Regions from separate parts of the Neobacillus sp. Soil_C_43 genome, predicted to be linked through region 1. Evidence: riboswitches for the same ligand, from Rfam matches in the RefSeq annotation. Region 1 holds a riboswitch; the other holds the start of a gene.
What was found. Region 1 has a riboswitch for S-adenosylmethionine ahead of AC3A54_RS15200 (homoserine dehydrogenase). Riboswitches for the same ligand answer to the same signal wherever they lie in the genome.

Region 1 (10,111 bases):
AGAATTAGCAATCATCGGAGGCTGTAATATTCAGTTTGCCCTCCACCCAGAATCCAATCAGTATTATATTATTGAAGTAAATCCAAGGGTGAGCCGTTCATCCGCACTTGCCTCAAAAGCAACGGGTTATCCGATTGCGCGGATGGCAGCAAAGTGTGCGATTGGGTATCATTTGGATGAAATTGTGAATCCAATAACAGGTAACACGTTTGCTTCATTTGAGCCAGCGATTGATTATATTGTGGTGAAACTACCTCGCTTCCCATTTGATAAGTTTCCAGAGGCAGACCGTACACTTGGAACGCAAATGAAAGCAACAGGTGAAGTAATGGCAATTGACCGCACATTTGAGGGAGCTCTAAACAAAGCGATTCGGTCGATGGAGATGAATGTGTATGGTCTTTGTCTTGAAGGGAATAAAACAGCAGAAGATGCCACCCTTTATGATCTTCTTACAAACGCAAATGACAGACGATTATTCATCATTGCCGAATGCTTTAGAAGAGGGATTACTCTTGAAAAAATACAGCAGTTAACCGAGATTGATCCATGGTTTTTGCACAAAATTAGTTCAATCGTTGCGATCGAAAAGGAATTGGCATCCTATAAATGGGAGCAAGTTCCCGTCCTCCTGCTTAAACAAGCAAAACGAAATAATGTGTCCGATAAACTTTTATCGGAAATATACGATATTCCTGAAAAACAAATTCGTAAAAAGTGGAAAGAATTAAACTTGAAACCTGGCTATAAAATGGTTGATACCTGTTCAGCAGAATTTGATGCTGTCACACCTTACTACTATTCTACGTGGCACGGTTTTGACGAAGTAGAAGTAACTGATAAGAAGAAAATTCTTGTTATTGGATCTGGTCCGATTCGAATTGGTCAAGGAATCGAATTTGATTATTGTTCTGTCCATGCGGCAAAAGCGATTAAGAAGAACGGCTATGAAGCAGTTGTCATAAATAACAATCCAGAGACAGTGAGCACAGACTATTCTGTTGCGGATCGTTTATATTTTGAACCTCTTGCAGCGGAAGATGTTCTGCATGTGATCGAGAAGGAAAAGGTTGACGGGGTCTTGATTCAGTTTGGCGGACAAACGGCAATTAATTTGGCCCATTCTTTAGAAGAAGAAGGAGTGACCATTTTAGGTACATCTGTTAAAAATGTCGATCGTTTAGAAGATCGAAAGGAATTTTATCAGCTGCTTGAAGACTTAAATATTCCCCATATTGAGGGTCAAACAGTCTCACATCCAGATGAATTGAAGGAAGCAGCAGAAAAATTAGGCTACCCAGTTCTTGTTCGTCCATCGTATGTAATTGGCGGTCAATCGATGTTTACTATTTTTTCAGAAGAAGAGCTTAGCCAATATATTGTACAGCTTGAGCAGAATTCACAGGCGTCCATGTGGCCTTTATTAGTAGATAAATTTTTACCTGGAGTAGAATGCGAGATTGATGTCATTTGCGACGGTGGAACGATTGTGGTTCCTGGTATATTTGAGCATATTGAAAAAGCTGGAGTCCACTCTGGTGATAGTATCACGGTTTTTCCGCCGATTTCTCTAACAGCAAAAGTCAAAGAAACATTAATTGATTATGCAGGGAAGATTGCCAAGTCAGCTTCTGTCATTGGTATGATGAACATTCAATTTGTTATCTATGAAGATGAAGTCTATGTACTAGAAGTGAACCCGCGCTCATCGAGAACCGTGCCGATTATCAGCAAGGTAACAGGCATACCAATGATTGAGTGGGCAACAAGTGTTCAATTAGGTCAATCGTTAACTAAATTATCACCAACCGAAGGGTTACTCGCTGAACCAAACTACTATTCTGTAAAAACACCAGTGTTTTCATCGAGTAAGTTAAAGGGTGTTGACCATGTGCTTGGACCAGAGATGAAATCAACCGGTGAAGCCTTGGGAATGGGAGTAACGTTTCAAGCTGCATTAGAAAAATCGATTCTCTCACTTGGTGAAGAGACAGAGAAGAATTATCTGTTTTGCTCCATCTCGGACCGTGAAAAGCCTGCTAGTCTTGCAATTATTGAACAATTTATCGATAAAAATTACAAAATTGCTGCTACAGAAGGAACTGCACTTTTCCTCCAGGATAACGGAATCCCTGTTGAGGTAGTGGTCAAGAATGATGCGGAAGTAAGTGAATTTTTCCGAAAGCAGTTAATTCAAGCAGTCATTAACATTCCAAATCAAGGTCGAAATAAAATGAAATTTGGTTTTCAAATTCGTGAGCATGCTGTTCGTTACAAAATCCCTGTATTTACCCATTTAGATACGATTGAGGCGACATTTGGTTTACAAAAAGGATCTCCATCGGATTATCAGGTACGAACGGTTAGTGAGTATTATACTATTGAAAAAGAAGGTGCCGTTCATGGTTGAAGCCATTAAATTGAACGAAAAAAGTAACCCGCAACTGAAGGGGAAAGATTTTTTACAGCTATCGGATTTCACTACTGATGAAATCCTTTACCTGTTAAATGATGCACTTGAACTAAAGCAAATGCAAAAGCAAGGGAAACCACAGCCTTTCTTAAATGGCAAAGTGTTAGGCATGATTTTTGAAAAATCATCTACCCGTACAAGGGTTTCATTTGAAGTAGGAATGCTGCAGCTTGGGGGGCATGCTATTTTCCTAAGTTCAAAGGACATTCAGCTCGGACGCGGGGAAAGTATTTCCGATACAGCTAAAGTGTTATCACGCTATGTAGATGGAATTATGATCCGAACGTTTTCACATGATTCTGTAAAAGAATTAGCAGAACATGCGACTGTTCCAGTGATTAATGGATTAACCGATTTACAGCACCCAACCCAGGTATTAGCTGACCTTTTAACCATTCTTGAGCACAAGGGGAAATTAGAAGGGTTAAAGCTTTGCTATATTGGAGACGGAAATAATAATATGGCTCATTCGTTAATGGAAGGGGCAGTCAAGGTAGGAATGGATGTTAGTATCGCCAGCCCGCCAGGTTATTTACCTGATGGGAAAATTACGGAGGCGGCAATTAAAGAGGGCTTACAAACGGGAAGTTCAGTTGTCATTACAAATAATCCACTTGAAGCGATTAAAGACGCGGATGTCGTGGTAACAGACGTCTGGACCAGCATGGGGCAGGAAGAAGAAACGGAAAAAAGATTAAAGGCGTTTGAAGGCTTTCAAGTCAATGAAGAACTATGCAAACAGGCTAAAGCTGATTATATCTTTTTACACTGTCTACCTGCTCATCGTGATGAAGAAGTAACGGGAGCTATTATTGACGGTACTCATTCAGTCGTGTTTGATGAAGCCGAGAATCGCCTGCATGCGCAAAAAGCAATTTTAAAACATTTATTAGCATAATAGTTTCACTTTTTGTGAGAGTTGTTGTATAATAATTCTATTGATTGAATAAAAATTCACAAAAGCACGAGGAGAATACAGATGGCAAAAGAAAAAATTGTTCTAGCATACTCAGGTGGTTTAGATACATCCGTTTCGGTTAAATGGATCCAGGAAAAATACGGTTATGATGTTATTGCTCTAGGTCTAGATGTAGGTGAAGGAAAAGACTTAGAAGCTATTAAAAATAAGGCGTTAAATGTTGGAGCCGTTAAAGCATATATGATCGATGCAAAAGAATTATTGGCAAAGGAATATATTTTACCAGCTTTAAAGGCTAATTGTTTATATGAAGGAAAGTATCCATTATCTTCAGCACTTTCCCGTCCACTTATTTCAAAACTATTAGTAGAGGTGGCGGAAAAAGAAGGGGCTAAAGCTGTTGCTCATGGCTGTACTGGAAAAGGCAATGACCAAGTCCGTTTCGAAGTGTCCATTCAAGCGTTAAACCCAAGTCTAAAGGTGGTTGCTCCGGTACGTGAATGGGGAATGACACGTGATGAAGAAATTAAGTATGCTGAGGAAAACGGTATTCCGATTCCAGTAGATTTAGATAATCCTTTTTCAATTGATGCAAACATTTGGGGACGTGCTTGTGAGGCTGGAGTGCTTGAAGATCCATGGGCAGAAGCGCCTGAAGCAGCATTCGATTGGACGAATCCGATTGAACTAACTCCAGATGCCGCTGAATATGTAGAAATTGAATTCGAACAAGGGGTTCCTGTTGCCCTCAATGGTGAGAAACTTCCACTAGTTCAGTTAATTGAGACGTTAAACGCACTGGGTGGTAAGCACGGTGTTGGCCGTATCGACCACATTGAAAATAGATTAGTAGGAATTAAATCAAGAGAAGTGTATGAAAATCCGGCTGCACTCATTTTAATCAATGCACATAAAGAGTTAGAGTTTTTAACATTAACTCGTGAGGTTACACAATTTAAGACTCAAGTGGAACAGCAGATGGCAAAGATTATTTATGAAGGTCTTTGGTATTCTCCTATCAAACCAGCGCTTGATGCGTTTATTGAAGAAACACAAAAGACTGTTACAGGAACGATTCGTGTAAAGCTTCATAAAGGAAATCACACAGTTGTAGGCCGTAAGTCGCCATTTAGCTTATACAACGAGGAGCTAGCGACCTATTCAAAAGGTGATGCATTCGATCACAATGCCGCTGTTGGCTTTATTAAGATTTGGGGCTTACCAACAAAGGTATATTCAGAGGTTACTAAAAAAGAAACGATTGTAAAATAATTCGGATTGCCCTCGAATCCTATTTCGGGGGCTATCTTCTTTCATTTTGGCTGTGTTAAAGAACATTGTTGATTATTATACTCTTTTGATTGGAGTGGAAGACGCGAAGACTCCTGTGGGAGTACGGGTCAGGGGAGACCCCGCAGGCGCAAGCGCCGAGGAGGCTCGCCGAAACGCCCACGGAAAGCGAAGCGTCTGGAGCGGAAATCAAAAGGCAATTTTAACAGAGCCTTTCATTTTAAGGAGGAGCAGGACATGTCTAAGTTATGGGGCGGACGATTTACAAAGGAAACCAACAAACTCGTAGAAGAATTTACAGCATCCATATCTTTTGATCAAAAGTTAGCAAAAGAGGATATTGCCGGAAGCCTGGCACATGTGCAAATGCTAGGTGAATGTGGCATTATCCCAGTTGAGGATGCTGAAAAAATTAAGGACGGACTTCTTGCCATTCAAAAAATGGTTCATGCAAACGAAGTGGAGTTTTTGGTAGAAGATGAAGATATTCACATGAATATCGAAAAGCTGTTGATAGAAAAAATCGGACCGGTTGGCGGTAAGCTACATACGGGTCGTAGCCGGAATGACCAAGTAGCTACAGATATGCACCTTTATTTAAGAACAAAAACGACGGAGCTTATTAAATTAATTGAAGATGTTCAGGAAGCTTTAGTCGAGCAGGCAAAAGAACATGTCCAAACCTTAATTCCAGGCTATACTCACCTCCAGCGTGCACAGCCTGTATCGTTTGCACACCATTTAATGGCATATTTTTGGATGTTCGAACGTGATAAAGAGAGATTGATGGATAGTCTGAAACGGGTGAACTGGCTTCCGCTTGGTTCGGGTGCACTGGCAGGGACTACTTTTCCTATCAATCGTGAACGTGTGGCAGAACTGTTAGGGTTCGAAACCGTGTATCCAAACAGTATGGATGCTGTCAGCGACCGCGATTTTATTCTTGAATTCTTATCAATTGGTTCTATCATCATGACGCATATTTCTCGTTTCTCCGAAGAATTAGTGATCTGGTCCAGCCAAGAATTCCAATTTGTTGAACTGGATGATTCCTTCTGTACAGGCTCGAGTATTATGCCGCAAAAGAAGAATCCAGACGTACCAGAGCTGCTTCGTGGAAAAACAGGCCGTACGTATGGCAATTTGATTGGGCTGCTGACTGTTTTGAAAGGTTTGCCGCTTGCCTACAATAAGGACTTACAAGAAGATAAAGAAGGTATGTTTGATACGGTAGAAACATTGGAAGGTTCTTTAAAACTATTGGCTCCAATGATTGAAACGATGACGGTTAAAAAAGATGTGATGCGTAAAGCAATTAACAACGACTTCTCGAATGCTACGGATATTGCCGATTATCTGGTAACTAAGGGGTTACCGTTCCGTGAGGCCCATGAGGTTATTGGAAAAATTGTTTTATACTCGATCCAGTCTAATAAGTTTTTGCTTGATTTAAGCTTTGAAGAATATCAAGATTTCAGTCCTTTATTTGAAGAGGATATTTACGAGGTTTTAGCCCCAGAACACGTAGTTGCGGTTCGAAATAGCTTTGGTGGTACGGCTCCAGAGCAGGTTGGGAAGCAAATCGAGCTTGCTGAGGGAAAACTGAAACGATAAAATGTGAGAAACCTGCCATTGGCAGGTTTCTTTTTGCTCATGAAAAGGGGCTGTATCGCGATATCTACACACTTTTGCGTTTTATCTACACATTTTTATAATATATCTACACAAATTCATGATATATCTACAAATTACCGATCCCCTTTTATTTATTTCAATGGAAAGATACAATAGTTTTATGAATATTGTGCTTGAGGAGTGATTTTCCATTAGCAGTTTTCTTTTTGATTTACTAATTGATCTAGCAGGGGGAGTCATTGAATTTTTCATTCCTGATTGGTCACCTAAATCGAAATTTGACAAGAATATAATCAGATTAAGGGAAGAAGACTGGTTTGCTACACTGGAAAAGGATGTTAGATACTCATATATCATTCACCAAAATAGAAAGGTGAAGCGGTTTTTAAGCATGGAGAAAAATATTAAAATGATTATCAGTATGGATTTTGAGAGGGGAAATTTTATCAATTTAGTAAAAGAAGAGCATGCCAAATTTACAGGTGTACGATCGTAATGAATTGAAAGAATATATTGACATTTAACATTACATCAACTAAAATTTTCTTTATAACTTGGAAATTTAATGAAAAATCAAATAAAAACTCTTATCCAGAGTGGTGGAGGGACTAGGCCCGATGAAACCCGGCAACCTTCAAGGTATTCCTTGAAAAGGTGCTAATTCCTGCAGGTTATTTTTAACCTGATAGATAAGAGGAGGAATCCAACCCTCTTCTTATTGAAGAGGGTTTTTCTTTTTGAAAAATAAACAGCTTCGTGTCAAAAATCGTGTAGTGAAGGGATGGATGTATGTGTCTGCAATCAAAGTAGCAATCCTTGGATTTGGAACAGTTGGTGAAGGAGTTTATCGAACAATACAATCACACAGTGAGGAGCTTACAGCTACATTGGGCAAAAAGGTTGAAGTTGCCGCTGTTCTCATCAGAAACACGCAAAAGAAAAGAAATATTAGTGAAAATGTATTAGTAACAACAGAATTTGCGGATATCTTAAATCTCGAACAGCTTGATGTTGTTGTGGAGGCTATTGTCGATAAAGAGCCGACATTTACATTTTTAAAATCAGCCATACAGCGGGGCTGCCACATCATTACAGCAAATAAGGAAATGTTTGCCCATCACGGGAAAGAACTTCTTGATCTTGCAGCAGAGAAAAAGGTTTCTGTTGGATTTGAAGCAACCGTAGCAGGTGGAATTCCCGTTATTCAAACACTTAGACAGCTTTTAAATATTAATCGTGTCAAGCAGGTCAGAGGAATTCTAAATGGAACCTCCAATTTTATTCTTACCGAAATGAGGGAGAAAAAGCAGTCATTTGCACAGGCGTTAATATTAGCCCAAGAGAATGGCTATGCTGAAGCTGACCCAACAAATGATGTGGAGGGCTTTGATGCCTTTTATAAAACCATGATTTTAAGCAGACTTGCATTTGGAGAAGAACCTAATTGGCAGGAGGTTGAACGTGAGGGGATCACGTCAATCACAAGTGAATTGATTGATGCTGTCGATAGGGCAGAACTACGGTTCAAACATATTGCGAGTATCACAAGGCTGGACGGTCAAATAAAAGCAACGGTCAAACCAGCTCTTGTGGGAAAAGAGCATCCATTTTATCATGTAGAAGGCGTTCAGAACGCAGTAAATGTCCAATCGGATATTGTAGGTGAAATTACGCTTCAGGGGCCGGGAGCTGGAATGTTTCCTACGGCGAGTGCTGTCATTGAGGATTTAGTCTATGTGTGTCAAAATTCCCCAGTTAAACAGAATAATACGTGTTCTCAAGTAGCGGTAACGGGGTTTAGTAAGAGTGACAAGAAGGAAACGTGGCTGGTGCATGGAGTGATGCATAAACAGGTGACTCCTTCCATTACTTGGATTGAAGAAGTGGCGGAGGAAACGTTTGTAATCAAAGCGACAGATAGAGAAATTGGCCTTTTGGCCAAACAAAATAATCTTATCTATTATCCGATTATAGGAGAATATGAGAGAGTGAAACAAATAAAAACGCTTAAGGCTTTATAAGAGTCTACAAATAATGAAAGAGCTATATGGCTCTTTTTTTTATTTTAAGAAAGCCAGGCTCTAGATCTACTTTTTTCAGAGAGAAGAAGGAAAAAGTAGAAGTAGCAAGGCTCTAGATCTACTTTTTTCAGAGAAAAGAAGAAAAAAGTAAAAGTAGCGAGGTTCTAGATCTACTTTTTTCAGAGAGAAGAAGGAAAAAGTAGAAGTAGCAAGGCTCTAGATCTACTTTTTATAGAGAGAAGAAGGGAAAAGTAGAAGTAGCAAGGCTCTAGATCTACTTTTTATAGAGAAAAGAAGGAAAAAGTAGAAGTAACAAGGGGCTCTAGATCTACTTTTTATAGAGAAAAGAAGGAAACAGTAGAAGTAGCAAGGCTCTAGATCTACTTTTTTCAGAGAAAAGAAGAAAAAAGTAAAAGTAGCGAGGTTCTAGATCTACTTTTATCAGGGAGAAGAAGGAAAAAGTAGAAGTAGCAAACTTCTAAATCTACTTTTTTTATTTGAACAAGATGTAGAAATTTAATTCAATAGTCACGGATATTCCGTGTTTATCCACCGCATTATCCACATCAAAAGTCCTGTTTTAAAGGTATTCCACAGACTTATTCACAATATCCACAAAAATCAGAATAATTATCCACAAGTATCTAATATTAACAACTTATTAAGTTCACATATTATTCAACTTTCTAACATTAATATGTTAAGAAACTGTGAAAGCCGTTGTCATTTAAAGTACAGGAGAGTATATTATAAGTGTAGAGAAGATAGTGAAACAATTCACAAACAAAGAAACACAAACTAACTTCCCTATACGACACAGCTAGCTGAACACCCCTCATCGAAAGGGGAAAGAACTTATCATTACACTTTATTGTGAAAGTGTTCACAAATAAAATAATTGGAGATGATTGTGATGAGATGGTATAAAACCCCTCAAGCAGCCGTTGTTTGGACAGTTCTAAGAGTTTGGCTTGGATTACAATGGATTGAAGCAGGATATCATAAATTAACCGGTGAATTTGATGCTGGCGGATTTTTAAAAGGTGCACTCGCAAATGCAACGGGTGATCATCCAGCAGTGCAAGCATGGTACGCAGATTTCTTACAACAATTTGCTATTCCAAATGTTCAAATCTTTAACGTATTAATTCCTTGGGGAGAATTACTTGTTGGTTTAGGATTAGTTGTTGGATTAGCCACTCTTCCAGCATTAATCGCCGGTGCATTTATGAACTTAAACTTCATGCTGGCAGGCACAACAAGCACGAACCCAATTCTTTATACAGCAGCAATGATCCTTCTATTCGTAGGAACTGGAGCTTACCTCTTCGGTCTTGACCGATACACAGTTCCGTTTATCAAAGGCTATTTCCAAAAGACACCTGTAAAAAATGTGAACACTAATTAACAGTATAACGAGTTCTAACAGCTCAGCACGCTGAAGCCTCTCATTAGAGCTCGCTGATATACCATTTATTTCCCCCCTTTTATATACTTTAAGAAGCAGGGCAAAGCCTGCTTCTCTTTTTTTATTCTTATCTTTTCTTATTCTTCACACGCTGGTTAGCGGCATTAGCACGGGCTTGTGCTTCAAGATCTGCATGATCAGCAAATTCTTGTGAGTATTCTACATCATTTCCATCTGTTTTCATATTTTTCGGTGTTTGTGGAAGTGATGCTTTATTATTTTTGTGAGAACCTCCATTATGCATTCGACCCATTACTAAAACCCCTTTCAATTTCAGCTAGAGGGAGAAAGATATCTCTCACTCC
Region 2 (10,111 bases), on a different contig from region 1:
GGAAAACGACAGTAATAAGATGCTATGCGACAGTAATCCCCTGTTATCCGACAGTAAACACACCTTATATGACAGTAAACACACCTTATATGACAGTAAACACACCTTATATGACAGTAAACACACCTTATATGACAGTAAGTTCATTTTCCCACAGAAAAAACCCGCCTGCTATAGCCAGCGGGCGGGTTTCTTTTATAAAAATATTAACCGATGGAGCCTTCCATTTCGAACTTGATCAGACGGTTCATTTCAACGGCATATTCCATTGGTAATTCCTTTGTAAATGGCTCAATGAAGCCCATAACGATCATTTCAGTAGCTTCTTGTTCAGAAATACCACGGCTCATCAAGTAGAAAAGCTGCTCTTCTGATACTTTAGAAACCTTGGCTTCGTGCTCAAGTGAAATGTTATCGTTTAATATCTCATTGTAAGGAATGGTATCTGATGTCGACTTGTTATCCATAATTAATGTATCACATTCGATATTAGAACGGGCACCATCTGCCTTACGTCCGAAGTGCACCTGACCACGGTAGGTTACTTTACCACCGTGCTTAGAAATGGACTTGGAAACGATTGTTGAAGATGTGTTTGGTGCTAAATGAATCATTTTTGCTCCAGCATCCTGATGCTGACCTTTACCTGCAATCGCAATTGATAAAGTCAAACCACGAGCACCTTCACCTTTTAAAATAACGGCTGGGTATTTCATTGTTAACTTAGAACCGATATTTCCGTCAATCCATTCCATTGTTGCGTTTGCTTCACAAACCGCACGCTTCGTAACAAGGTTAAAGACGTTATTTGCCCAGTTTTGAATCGTTGTATAACGGCAATAAGCATCTTTTTTAATAACAATCTCAACCACTGCACTGTGCAGGGAGTTAGTTGTATAGACTGGTGCAGTACAACCCTCAACGTAATGCACGTGTGCACCTTCATCTACAATGATTAAGGTACGTTCAAATTGACCCATGTTTTCAGAGTTAATGCGGAAGTATGCCTGTAAAGGAGTATCCACTTTCACACCTGGTGGTACATAGATAAATGAGCCCCCTGACCATACGGCAGAGTTAAGTGCAGCAAACTTGTTATCTGTTGGTGGAATTGTTTTTCCAAAGTGTTCGCGGAAAATATCTTCATTTTCTCTTAAAGCGGAATCGGTATCTTTAAAGACGATTCCTAAATCTTCAAGTTCTACCTTCATGTTGTGATAAACAACTTCAGATTCATACTGTGCAGATACCCCAGCAAGGTACTTTTGCTCTGCTTCAGGAATTCCTAGTTTATCAAAAGTAGCCTTGATTTCTTCAGGTACTTCATCCCATGACTTCTCAGATTTCTCCGATGGTTTTACATAATACGTGATTTCATCAAAGTTTAAAGAAGCCATATCGCCGCCCCATTGTGGCATTGGCATTTTGTAAAAATGCTCAAGCGACTTCAAACGGAAGTCTAACATCCATTGTGGTTCGTTCTTCAACTTAGAAATTTCTTTTACTATATCATCTGTTAAACCGCGTTTAGATCGGAATATGGAAACGTCTTTATCGGCAAAACCATATTTATAATCACCGATTTCTGGCATTTTTTTCGCCATCGTCTTATTCCTCCATTTCTTAAACGAATAAGGCCTAAAAATGCCCTATTTCATCCTATTCTTTTTCATCTTCTTTCAATCCTTTTTCCATTGCCTTCCACGCTAACGTGGCACATTTAATGCGGGCTGGAAACTTGGCAACCCCTTGAAGGGCCTCAATATCACCTAAATCAAGATCTTCATCATACTCTTTCCCTTGCATCATATCAGAGAAGATTTGTGACATCTTTAAAGCCTCATCGATCTTTTTCCCTTTAATGGCTTGAGTCATCATCGAAGCCGATGACATGGAAATCGAACAGCCTTCCCCTTCTTGCTTTGCGTCAACCACAATTCCATTTTCCACCTTAAGGCTCAATTGAATGCGGTCTCCACATGTAGGGTTATTCATGTTAATCGTATGGTTTCCATCCTCCAACACACCACGGTTTCGAGGATTTTTATAATGATCCATAATGACTTGACGGTAAAGTGAATCTAAATTATTAGAAGACATCGCTGAAATACTCCTTTGTTTTGACAAGCCCTTCAACGAGTTTATCAATATCCTCTTCAGTATTATATAAATAGAAGCTAGCACGAGCAGTTGCTGAAGCCTTAAGCCACCTCATCAACGGCTGTGCACAATGATGTCCCGCACGGACAGCAATACCTTCTGCATCTAATACGGTTGCTACATCGTGTGGATGTACGTCTGTTAAATTAAATGTTATGAGACCTGCGCGTTTCGCCGCATCAAGCGGGCCATAAATCGTCATACCTTCAACTGCAGACATTTTATCTAACGCATAAGCAGCAAGCTTATGTTCGTGCTCAGCAATATTCTCTAAGCCTATTTCAGTTAAAAAGTCGATTGCAGCTCCTAGACCAATCGCACCTGCAATTATAGGTGTTCCGCCTTCGAATTTCCACGGAAGCTCTTTCCACGTTGATTCCTGCAATTGCACGAAATCAATCATCTCACCGCCAAATTCAATCGGCTCCATGTTTTCTAGTAAATGTTTCTTTCCATAAAGAACGCCGATACCAGTAGGAGCGCACATTTTGTGTCCAGAGAATGCAAGGAAATCGCAATCCAAATCCTGAACATCAATTTTCATATGCGGAGCACTCTGCGCACCATCTACTACCATAATTGCACCATTTTCATGGGCGATTTGTGCAATTTCTTTCACCGGATTAATAACGCCAAGTACATTTGATACTTGCATCACAGAAACAACCTTTGTGTTCGCTGTAATGGTTGCACGTACATCATCAAGTGAGATGGTTCCATCCTCTTGGAGAGGAATGTATTTTAACTGGGCACCAGTCCGTCTGGCCACTTGCTGCCATGGGATAATATTGCTGTGGTGCTCCATATAAGTTATAACAATTTCATCGCCTTCTTTAAGATTAGCGGCTGCATAGCTTGCTGCCACAGTATTAATAGAAGTCGTTGTTCCTCTTGTAAAAATAACTTCCTGAATCGATTTAGCATTGATAAATTTGCGAACCTTTTCTCTTGCCCCTTCGTACGCATCAGTAGCTCTTGTTCCTAAAGTATGCACACCACGATGGACATTGGAATTGATTTCACGGTAATATTTATCAACTGCCTCGATAACTTGAAGCGGCTTCTGTGATGTAGCAGAACTATCTAAATACACCAACGGATTGCCGTTCACTTCTTGGTCTAGGATCGGAAACTGTTTGCGAATATCCTGGATATTCATTAGCGTACTTTCCTTTCGATCACTTCAGTCAGTTGTTTCTTTACTCCTTCTATCGGAAGCTGGTTAACAACTGGTGCAAGGAAGCCATGAATGATAAGGCGCTCTGCTTCTTGCTTTGGAATTCCGCGGCTCATTAAGTAGTAAAGTTGTACTTTATCTACTCGGCCGACAGATGCAGCGTGACCTGCTGTTACATCATCTTCATCAATTAAAAGAATTGGGTTGGCATCTCCACGCGCTTTTTCGCTAAGCATTAATACACGTGATTCTTGCTCGGCATTTGATTTAGAAGCGCCATGCTCAATTTTTCCAATCCCATTAAAGATGGAAGTCGCACTATCCTTCATAACACCATGCTTTAAGATGTACCCTTCGCTATTTTTTCCAAAGTGAACAACCTTTGTCGTAAAGTTTTGAGTTTGCTCTCCACGTCCAACGACAACTGTTTTTGTATCACCATAGGAACCATCACCAATAAGGTTGGTTGTGTTCTCAGAAATAGTGTTTCCTTCGTTCATTAACCCTAACGCCCACTCAATACGTGCATCTCTTCCAGCTACACCACGACGGTTTACATAGGTAGTTGTTCCATTTGCAAGGTAATCTACTGCACCATATACAACCTTCGCATTGGCATTAGCAATAACCTCTGAAAGAATGTTTACCACAGAATTAGAAGCTTCAATCGTTGAAATGTAGTTTTCAACATATGTGACAGAGCTATTATCTTCTGCTACCACGATAACATGGTTAAAAAGATTAGCCTCTGCATGGTCGTGAACGTAAACCGCTTGAATAGGTTGAGAGATGACTACGTTCTTTGGAACATATAAGAAGACTCCACCGTTCACAAGTGCCGTATGAAGGGCAGTAAGACGGTGTTCGTCAGCATTAATTGCTTGTGTCATATAGTACTTTTTCAAAAGCTCGCCATGCTCTCTAGCTGCTGTGAAAATGTCTGTAAAGATAACACCCTTACTTTTTAGTTCTTCTGATAAAGATAAAAAAGCAGGGGTTTGATTACGTTGAATATATAGATTCTTATCAGCTGCTTCCAAATCAACTAAAGCTTTTACTTCCTCCGGTAATTCATCAATAGAAGAATAAGCAGCACTTTTAACAGTATGTTGATTGAATTGAGTGAAATTCCATTTATCTATTTTTGTTTTATCAGGTTTTGGCATTGGCAGTTGTTCAAAACTCTCTAATGCTTTGAGTCGGAACTCTTCAAACCAAGCAGGCTCGTTCATTTCTTTCGAAAAGGAGCTTACAAAACCCTTATCAAATGGTAATTTTGTTTCTGTTGTCATTGTAATCCTCCTAACACTCTCTTACGCTTCTTGCCCAACTGTTTCATCTTCAATTCCAAGCTCTTGCTTGATCCAGTCATATCCTTCTGCTTCTAAGCGTTGTGCTAACTCTGGCCCGCCTGATTTCACAATACGGCCCTGCATCATAACGTGCACATAGTCAGGAGTGATATAGTCTAAAAGACGTTGATAGTGAGTAATAACTAGGCATCCGAATTCTTCGCCGCGCATTTCATTGATTCCTTTTGACACAACTTTTAATGCGTCAATATCTAGACCGGAGTCAATTTCATCCAGGATCGCAATTTTTGGTTCTAACATCATTAATTGTAAGATTTCATTACGCTTTTTCTCTCCACCAGAGAAACCTTCATTTAAGTAGCGTTGCGCCATATCAAGGTCCATTTCAAGGAATTCCATTTGCTTATCCATCTTACGGATGAATTTCATTAAAGAAATTTCATTACCTTCACCTAGGCGGCTATTTAATGCTGAACGTAAAAAATCGGCATTGGTTACGCCGTTGATTTCACTTGGATATTGCATTGCTAGGAATAGACCTGCACGAGCGCGCTCATCTACTTCCATTTCAAGAACATTTTGTCCATCTAAAGTAATGTTACCACTAGTTACTTCATATTTAGGGTGACCCATGATTGCAGATGATAAAGTGGATTTACCAGTTCCGTTAGGACCCATAATTGCGTGGATTTCTCCACCTTTTACTTCAAGGTTAACACCTTTTAAAATTTCTTTCCCATCAATTCCTACATGTAAATCTTTGATCGTTAAAGTTGATCCAGCCATATCTATACCTCCGAAAAGAAAGTGTTGTATCTTGCAGACCGTGTTAGGTCTATAACTCTATTCTCATTTTATTCTCATTACAATCTTATAACAAATGAAATGTATTAGCAACTCCTAAACAGTAAAAACAGTACCTCTATTTTCATTAAGTAATTGCTAATTGAGAATAGGAAGTGATTTTTAAAGAATTTTCTGATAAAAAATTCTTATATCCAATTATGTAAAAATACACTCGGTTAAAATCATACCTTATTTTTTTAACTTTTGCCAAGTGAATTTGGGTGTAATATCTCTTCTATTTTTACCCAATCCTAACGTTTCATGTATGACTTCAGAAATAGCAAAAGCCAGTGAATAGCTCACTGACTTTTACTATTTTCTTCATATTTATAAGAGAATCGTTTTTTATTCAGAAACAGGTACAACTGCACCTTTGTATTTTTCAAGGATGAAGTCTTGGATTTCTTTTGAATGAAGTACTTCTACTAGAGCTTTGATTGCCTCTTTATTTTCATCACCTTTACGAACGGCAATGACGTTTACATATGGTGATTCTTTGTCTTCAATTGCAATAGAATCCTTCACTGGGTTTAATCCTGCATCAATTGCGTAGTTAGAGTTGATCAATACTGCATCACCTTCACCATTATTGAAAATCTGTGGTAAAAGCTTCGCTTCATAGTTCGCATCAAATTTTAGGTTCTTTGGATTTTCTACTACGTCTTTTAATTCTGCTTTTGTTTTATCAATGCCTTCTTTTAACTTAATTAAGCCTTGTGCTTCTAGTAAAGAAAGTAGACGGCCATGGTCAGCTACAGAGTTACTCATGATTAAGTGAGCACCCTTTGGAAGGTCACTTAACTTTTTATATTTTTTAGAATAGACACCGATTGGCTCGATGTGAATGCCGCCAGCGTTAACAAATCCGTAGTTAAATTCTTTATTTTGAGATTCTAAGTAAGGGATGTGCTGGAAGTAGTTTGCATCTAATTCTTTTGAAGCCAATGCTTTGTTTGGTAAAACATAGTCAGTGAAAGTTGTGATTTCTAGGTCGATTCCTTTTTCTTTTAATAGCGGTTTTGCTTGTTCTAAAATTTCAGCGTGCGGCACAGTTGAAGCTCCAACTACTAATTTAGTAGTGCCACCCTTTTCTGAAGTACCCTCAGATTTTTCTTCTGATTTACCGCAAGCTGCAAGAGCTAGGGCTAATGTTAAAGCTAGTAAAACGGATAACCATTTTTTCATGTTGAACTCTCCTTTTATTTTTATCTTTTATCTAATTTTGAAGTGATGAGATCACCAATTAACTGAATGATAAACACAATAATTAAAATAATGACGGTAGCGACAAATGTGACGTCATTTTGATTTCGTTGGAAACCATAGTTGTAGGCAAGGTTTCCTAACCCACCTGCACCAATCGCTCCTGCCATTGCTGTGTAACCCACAAGAGCAATAGCTGTAACGGTAATACCGGAAATGAGAGCTGGCATGGATTCTGGTAGTAGTACCTTCCAAATGATCGTGCTTGTTGTTGCTCCCATTGATTTAGCAGCTTCAATGACTCCTTTATTAATCTCTCGAAGACCAATCTCCACCATCCTTGCATAAAAAGGGGCTGCCCCAATAATCAGTGCCGGCAAGGCCGCATCTTCTCCGATCATCGTTCCTAATAAGAAGGTGGTGAACGGGATTAATAATACAATTAAAATGATGAACGGAATGGAACGAAAAATATTAACGATTCCACTAATAATCGTATTAATCGGTTTATTCTCCCACAGATTCCCTTTCGTTGTTAGGAAAAGAAGTAAACCTAAGATTGTCCCCAAGATAAAGGTAACGAGAACCGAAATAGCTGTCATATAAACGGTGTCTTTCGTTGCGTCCCACATCATGAGCCAATCGACATTTTCAAAATATTTTCCACTATTATTCATTTGTTACCACCTCCAAACCAACCTGCTGGGAACGAATAAAGTCTATGGCTTTGTTCACTTCTTTTTCGTCACCATCAAGATGAATAAAGAGAGTTCCATATGAACCACTTTGTGTTTGCGAAATTTTCCCCTGCAGGATATTTACTGTAACCTCATGGTGTCTAATTAAATTAGTGATGAGCGGCTGCTCAGCTGACTCGCCAATGAAAGTCAATTGAACGACCTGACCAGAATGATACCGTGCCAGCAAATGTTCCGCTGTTTCTTTTGTTTCTTCAGGCTCTGTCACCTGTTGAACAAATCGTTTCGTGATTTGCTGCTGCGGATTACGGAACACATCCAAAACGGAACCAAGCTCAACTACACGGCCGCTTTCCATCACAGCAACCCGGTGGCAAATTTTTCGAATAACATGCATTTCATGTGTAATCAACACAATGGTCAGACCTAGTCGCTTATTGATATCGACTAATAAATCCAAAATGGAATCGGTTGTCTGAGGGTCCAGTGCTGAAGTTGCTTCATCACAAAGTAAAACCTTTGGATTATTAGCAAGGGCTCTCGCAATCCCTACCCGCTGCTTTTGTCCCCCACTCAATTGAGAGGGATAGGCGTTTTCACGTCCCTCAAGCCCGACGAGTTTGATGAGCTCATTGACTCTTTTCTGTCTTTCCTGTCCCTTTATACCTGCAATTTCCAGTGGAAAAGCAATATTTTCACTTACTGTTCTTGACCAAAGTAAGTTGAAATGTTGAAAGATCATACTGATTTCTTGACGTGCTTTACGAAGCTCACTGCCCTTAATTTTTGAAATGACACGACCAGCCACTGTGACTGATCCATCGGTTGGTAGCTCCAACCCATTAAGCATTCGAATTAGCGTACTTTTTCCGGCACCACTATATCCGATGACTCCGAAAATTTCCCCCTCTTGAATTTCTAAATTCACGTCATCGACCGCTTTTAGCTGGCCTTGTTTGGAAGGAAAAATCTTACGGACGCTTTTTATTGAAATCATTTGAATCACCCGCTTCTATCCTATTTACCTAAAATTCAGAAAGTATCTACTATAACCTGACATACCTATAGAATTTGACTGTACCCCTGAAAAGATTCTATTTTAGAAAAATAAAAAGCCTTTCTGCACGGGCAGAAAGGCATTAGTAAAATAGACCTTTCTCCCATCTCCCAAAGCAAACGCTTTGTGTGAATTGGCACCATTTCAATGTAACATTGACGGTTGCCGGGCTTCATCGGGCACATCCCTCCACCTCTCTTGATAAGAGCTTACAGCATTCTATATTCAATTAACACGTTAATCAGTTTAAGTAGTTATTTTAGTACGAAAGCTATCGTATCATGGATAAAAAAGGGTGTCAATAAAAAAATCTATTAATTCTTACTTATTGGATGAGGAAAATTTTAGGCATTTGCTTTGACAGATGCCAATCCCGTTGCTGTCTCAATCGCAGATTCAAGATCATCAATTAAGTCTTCGACATTTTCAATCCCAATAGAGAGACGGATTAAGTCCTCCGATACACCTGCTGCCTTCAAACCTTCTGCATCTAATTGCTGATGGGTGGTACTAGCTGGGTGAATGATTAGACTTTTTGAATCGCCAACATTAGCCACATGTGCCCATAAGGATAGAGAATCAATGAGCTTCGCTCCTGCTTCCTTCCCACCTTTAATTCCAAAAACAACCATGGAGCCAGCACCTTTAGGTAAATATTTTTTCGCTAATTCATAGTCCGGATGTGATGGATGACCCGGATAGGATACCCATTCTACTGCTGGATGGTTTAATAAGTAGTCCACAATCGTTTTCGTATTGGCTACATGCTCTTTCATCCGAACATGCAGGGTTTCAAGGCCTAGTGTAAATTGGAATGAATTTTGCGGGCTCAGTGCCGGACCGAGATCACGCAATAACTGTACACGCGCTTTTACAATATACGCTACAGCGCCCAATGCTTCTGCATAGACAAGATCATGGTAGCTTGCATCCGGAGTCGTAAAGCCAGGGAATCTAGAAGAGTTCCAGTCAAACTTCCCACCATCAACAATTATGCCGCCCGTTGATGTCCCATTACCTAATAACCACTTTGTTGCCGAGTGAACAACAATGTCTGCCCCGTACTCAATTGGTCTGCATAAGTATGGTGTCGCAAAGGTGTTGTCGATAATTAATGGGACACCTGCCTCGTGTGCAATATCAGCCACTTTTTCAATGTCTAATACACGTAAGCTTGGGTTACCAATTGTTTCTGCAAAGACTGCCTTTGTTTTTGGTGTAATCACTGCTCTGAAGTTCTCTGGATTATCCGAATCGACAAATTTAACGTTAATTCCGTACTTTGGAAGGGTCACTGCGAATAAATTATACGTTCCACCATAGAGATTGGAAGCAGCAACAATCTCATCTCCTGCCTCAGCCACATTAAGAATGGCGAGGGTAATTGCTGCCATACCGCTAGCAACGGCCAGCGCTCCCACACCGCCTTCTAGCAGAACAACTCTCTCTTCAAATACGGTTGTAGTAGGATTATGAATACGGGTGTATATGTACCCTGGTTCTGCTAAACTAAATAGGTTTGCTGCATGTTCAGTATTTTTGAATTGATAGGCATTGTTTTGATAGATGGGAACGGCACGCGCTCCTGTTACTGGATCTGGAGCCAATCCTCCATGAACACTCAAGGTTTCAAAACGATATTTCTTTTGATTTTCTC

Region 2: it holds a riboswitch for S-adenosylmethionine, as region 1 does, so the genes downstream of both, AC3A54_RS15020 (methionine ABC transporter ATP-binding protein) here and AC3A54_RS15200 (homoserine dehydrogenase) in region 1, are expected to answer to the same signal.

What each region holds. Positions count from the first base shown of each region.
Region 1 covers NZ_JBDGJV010000011.1:25,466-35,576, reverse strand. The annotation lists gene carB (carbamoyl-phosphate synthase (glutamine-hydrolyzing) large subunit) at 1-2,410, shown strand, start outside; gene argF (ornithine carbamoyltransferase) at 2,403-3,371, shown strand; gene AC3A54_RS15210 (argininosuccinate synthase) at 3,453-4,664, shown strand; gene argH (argininosuccinate lyase) at 4,920-6,296, shown strand; SAM riboswitch class I at 6,902-7,013, shown strand; gene AC3A54_RS15200 (homoserine dehydrogenase) at 7,055-8,338, shown strand; gene AC3A54_RS15195 (DoxX family membrane protein) at 9,252-9,746, shown strand; gene AC3A54_RS15190 (YfhD family protein) at 9,874-10,059, opposite strand.
Region 2 covers NZ_JBDGJV010000010.1:166,581-176,691, forward strand. The annotation lists gene sufB (Fe-S cluster assembly protein SufB) at 207-1,604, opposite strand; gene sufU (Fe-S cluster assembly sulfur transfer protein SufU) at 1,660-2,100, opposite strand; gene AC3A54_RS14995 (cysteine desulfurase) at 2,090-3,319, opposite strand; gene sufD (Fe-S cluster assembly protein SufD) at 3,319-4,629, opposite strand; gene sufC (Fe-S cluster assembly ATPase SufC) at 4,651-5,436, opposite strand; gene AC3A54_RS15010 (MetQ/NlpA family ABC transporter substrate-binding protein) at 5,842-6,681, opposite strand; gene AC3A54_RS15015 (methionine ABC transporter permease) at 6,702-7,376, opposite strand; gene AC3A54_RS15020 (methionine ABC transporter ATP-binding protein) at 7,369-8,394, opposite strand; SAM riboswitch class I at 8,555-8,662, opposite strand; gene AC3A54_RS15025 (O-acetylhomoserine aminocarboxypropyltransferase/cysteine synthase family protein) at 8,799-10,111, opposite strand, start outside.